2 regions of the Bacillus sp. WC2503 genome follow, and region 2 is predicted to be linked to the other one. Evidence: a T-box and tRNA genes for the amino acid it is inferred to sense, from the RefSeq annotation. Region 2 holds a T-box; the other holds one or more tRNA genes.
What was found. A T-box is a leader RNA that pairs with one kind of tRNA and senses whether it is charged. The one in region 2 lies ahead of metG (methionine--tRNA ligase), so its partner is inferred to be a tRNA-Met.
Positions count from the first base shown of each region.

Region 1: it encodes a tRNA-Met, which carries the amino acid that the T-box ahead of metG (methionine--tRNA ligase) is inferred to sense. The anticodon was not compared.

Region 1 is NZ_JBQYMD010000001.1:4,697,604-4,700,008, forward strand. Features, by position in the region: gene yabQ (spore cortex biosynthesis protein YabQ) at 1-316, shown strand, start outside; gene divIC (cell division protein DivIC) at 313-672, shown strand; gene ACUN26_RS24230 (S1 domain-containing RNA-binding protein) at 760-1,245, shown strand; tRNA gene ACUN26_RS24235 (tRNA-Met) at 1,407-1,480, shown strand; tRNA gene ACUN26_RS24240 (tRNA-Glu) at 1,494-1,565, shown strand; gene spoIIE (stage II sporulation protein E) at 1,828-2,405, shown strand, end outside.
Region 2 is NZ_JBQYMD010000001.1:4,197,962-4,200,366, reverse strand. Features, by position in the region: gene ACUN26_RS21775 (class I SAM-dependent methyltransferase) at 209-1,027, opposite strand; T-box leader at 1,140-1,410, shown strand; gene metG (methionine--tRNA ligase) at 1,462-2,405, shown strand, end outside.

The sequences.
Region 1 (2,405 bases), 500 kb from region 2:
ACAGCTACTCATGATAAAACCTGTTATTATTATAGCGCAGCTATTTATTACATTTATATTATTCTTATTTCGTATACTGCTTTCAATTGGACATGTGTTATGGAAAATGGTGATTTGGATATTACTTTTCATATGGAAAGTTTTTTTCTGGCCTGTTCGATTTATTGCTTTGCTCATATGGAAACTTCTCCCTAATCGTGTTAAACTTTTTATAATGAAACATGTAGGGTTCCTGCAATATATAGCAAAATTGAAGGGACACATCTTCCAACTATGGGAGCGTATAAAAAAGAAGTTAGGGGGACCTCGGAAATGAGGGAACTGAGACAAAGAACAATCGAAAAACAGAGTCCAAATCCTGTTAAAGAGCATATAATACAAACGGATGAGAACAGGAAGCGACTTTATCGCCGTTTAGCGGTTTTTCTTGTCTTTGCTTTTACAATTATTGCGAGTATTAGTGTAACTTTTTATCAACAAAACAGTTCCATTAAAGCAAAAGAAGCAAAAGTTAAGGACATGAAAAAAGAACTAGATTCATTAACGAATAAAGAAAAAAGTCTAAAAGACGAAGTTCAAAAGTTAAATGATGAAGAGTACGTATTAAAGATTGCTAGAAGGGATTATTTCTTCTCCGGAAAAGGGGAGATAATTTTTCCTGTTTCTAAGTAAAGTATGTCTTATTGACACTATATTTTAGGATTATATATAATAAAGTAAAATTTGACTTTTTAATCACTAAGGAGGAGCATTTTTTTTATGTCAATCGAGGTAGGCAGCAAGTTACAGGGTAAAGTAACAGGTATTACAAATTTTGGGGCTTTTGTGGAGCTGCCAGAAGGCTTAACGGGTCTTGTTCATATTAGTGAAGTTGCTGATAATTATGTGAAAGATATTAATGATCACTTAAAAGTGGGCGACCAAGTAGAAGTAAAAGTTATTAATGTTGAAAAAGATGGGAAAATTGGTCTATCTATTAAAAAAGCGAAAGAACGTGAAAAAACAGAAGGAGATCGTCCACGCGGTGAATACCAACGCGGTGGTGATCAACAACGTTCTGGACGTCCACAACGTAATAATCGCTCTTTCAACAGAGATAATCGCGGTGGCGGTAACGACCGAGCTCCAAAAGAAACATTTGAGCAAAAGATGGCACGCTTCTTAAAGGATAGCGAAGATCGTTTAACTTCTTTAAAGCGTAACACAGAGTCTAAACGTGGTGGCCGTGGCGCACGTCGCGGATAATAAGAACGTTTAGTTTTTAACATATAGAGAGGTACCCAGAGTGATGGCTCAGGGTGCTTTTTTATATGCGAAAATATATTTTTTAAAAAAGTTTTTGAGATGTGTTGACTTTAAATGATATCTGATGTAAGATACTAATTGTCCGTTAAATAAGACGACATGGCGGTGTAGCTCAGCTGGCTAGAGCGTACGGTTCATACCCGTGAGGTCGGGGGTTCGATCCCCTCCGCCGCTATATTTAATTTAACGGCCCGTTGGTCAAGTGGTTAAGACACCGCCCTTTCACGGCGGTAACACGGGTTCGAATCCCGTACGGGTCATCTAAAAAGATCATGCAAACTTGCATGATCTTTTTTTGTTAAATAAAAAAGTAAGACATACAATACTTCTACAAAATCACCTTAAATTTTCTGAATCTTCAATATAATAAAGGGAGATAAATTACATACTATGTATATATGTAGAGTTATTTCGAATAAAAAGTCGAACGATTATAAAAGTGAAAACTGTTGTTTTGACAAAAATCCCAATAAGCATCTTTTATAATGACAGTAATTAAACTATGCAGGTGGTGTTAAAAATATGCCTAAAGCAGGAAGGAATACTATGAATACAAGTGCATTGGCAATAAATGAAAGTCAGCTTGGAGGAATAAAGTGGACGAGTAAGTTGCGAATGAAGTTTGAACAAGTTTTCTTTAGATGGGGATTTATTATTGTTGTTATTGGTTTTCTTTTGGGAAGAGCGTATATATTAACAAACATTTTACCGTTTGCATTACCGTTTTTCGCTGCCGTTTATGTTATGAAGCGAGATAAAATGCCGCTCGCATTCCTAGCTTTAATGGGAGGAGCACTTTCAGTTTCGATAGATAATTTATTTTTTACTTTCGCGTCTATCTTTACTTTCTTCATTTATAATATCTTCTTTAGTCGGTTTACACGTAAAACTGTTGGACTTGTACCATTCCAAGTATTTATCTCCGCATTAACCGCACATTTAGTTGTTGTATATTTTGCACAGCAAACTATCACCATGTACGATTTGCTCGTTAGCACGATTGAAGCGGGGCTTAGTTTCGTATTAACGATGATATTTTTACAAAGTGTTCCGCTCTTAGTAGAAAGGAAAGGGAAACAACAAGCATTAGAGACAGAAGA
Region 2 (2,405 bases):
TTGTAATTTGAAATAACATCATGTATACTTTTAATTAGTTGATAACGATTATCAGTATCAACTGAAACATTACTCTTCGTTATGTTGGTCATACCCCTTTTTGACGACGTAAGTCAGAGACAAAATGTTGAAATATCTTGTGTCCTATTCTACAGAATTATGGTAATCTCCAACCTCAACTTATATGCGTAAGCATGCAAAAAGGATCCTATCCGTGAAGGGATCCTTTTTTGCATGTTGTCGCAATTAATGTATATAGACCTGGTATACGTTCTTCAATTCCTTCAGGTGAAGTAGAAGGGAAAACCCACCTTTGATGAGATCCGTGTTCTTCAACTAGCTTTTCAATTTTAAAACGTTCTTCCGCAAGTGTTGTAACAATTTCTCCTAATGTCCAGCGGCGTATGTTTGTTTTCGGTAAAGCCTCTTTCTGCGATTCTGTAAGAAGAATGCTATAAGCAACATCATCTTCAATCAATTCTTTATCGAAATAATTTCCATTGGCCCGAAATGATGGATGATCTACACCTAATAATTTAGTGTAAACAGGATGATAATCACGAAGAATAAGCATTCCATCTTGTTTAAGTAAGTTAGCAATCTTTTGAAAGAGTGGTTTTAAATCTAAAAAGTAATGAAGTACACCAAGTTCCAGCAAGACGACATCAAATGATTCGGAAAGATTTACATCCAGTACATCAGAGACGATGTATTGGATAGAGACACCAGCGGCTTCTGCAAGTTCATTTGCATATTTGGCATTACTCGCTGAAATATCAACAACTGTTACGTCAGATCCTAATAGGGAAAGAGCGACGGCTTTATTTCCTTTTGACCCGAGTAAATTAATAATACGTTTTCCTTTTGGCGATTGTATGTAAGGTAAATAATGTGCTACTTCGCGTGTGGGCTCTTCCATAATCTTTTTCGCATAATCAACTGGCGCCCCGTGGCGATTCGTCCAAGCTTCATAAGCAGCTGCATTCCAGCTTTTTTCATTACGTGCGCTTAGTTGTTTTTGATTCAATATTATCACTCCTTTTGTGAACGTATAGTTATTCGGCAGGAAGATGGGATTTCCTGTTTTTTGAAATAGAGTTTGATTTTTCTGTAATTAAGTCGTAAAATACGTGTTATACGTAAAAGCGTTGAAAAGGAAAAGTAGGATGAAACCATTCTTTCCAGAGAGCTTCGGTAGGTGAGAAGAAGCAAGAATACTCATTTGAACAATGGCCTTTGAGCTTCGTCCTGAACTTATCAAATGATAATAGTAGGCGGCGACGAGAGTTGGTACTCGTTATCAAAACCACAGTATAAGAGCACATAGCTCCGTACTTGTTAAGGCTAATTATGTGAGTAATTGGCGAAATAAGGTGGTACCGCGACTGTTTATACAGCCCCGCCCTTATCTTTTTTAAGATAAGGGTGGGGCTTTTTTATATTTAAAAGGAGGAATGTAAGATGAGTATTTTTATTGGAGGCGCTTGGCCGTATGCAAATGGTTCGTTACATCTTGGGCATATTGCTAGTTTGTTACCGGGAGATATTTTAGCACGTTATTACAGGGCAAAAGGTGAGAATGTGTTGTATGTTTCAGGAAGTGATTGTAATGGAACACCCATTACAATTAGAGCAAAACAAGAAGGTGTGACGGTGGTAGAAATTGCTGATAAGTATCACGAAGAGTTTGAGCGATGTTTTCATAGTCTTGGTTTTACTTATGATTGCTATACACGTACAGATAGCGAGCATCATCATGAAACAGTTCAAAAAGTTTTTTTACGTTTATTAGAGGAAGGTTATATTTATAAAAAAACAGTGGAACAAGCATATTGCGAAACGTGTACACAGTTTTTACCAGATCGTTACGTAGAAGGAGTTTGTCCTCATTGCCATGAAGCAGCAAGAGGAGATCAATGTGATGCTTGTTCGGCCATTTTAGATCCACTCGATTTGTTAGAAAAGAAATGTAAGTTATGTGGTAGTACGCCATCTGTACAGGAAACAGAGCATTTCTATTTCGCATTGCATACATTTCAGGAGCAAGTTAAAAGGGATGTAGAAATCGCAAAGCAAACAGGGGCATGGCGTGACAATGCGATTCAACTAACAGAGAGATATGTTAAGGAAGGATTACTAGATAGGGCTGTATCACGTGATTTACCAATCGGGGTACCAATTCCAGTAGAAGGGTATGAAGATAAAAAAATTTACGTATGGATTGAAGCAGTGACAGGATATTATTCTGCAAGTAAACATTGGGCTGAAAAAACAGGGAAAGATGACCAAGAGTTTTGGGATAAAGAAACGAAAACGTATTATGTACACGGAAAGGATAATATTCCATTTCACTCTATCATCTGGCCAGCGGTATTACTTGGAATAGGAGAAGAAGCAATTCCTCG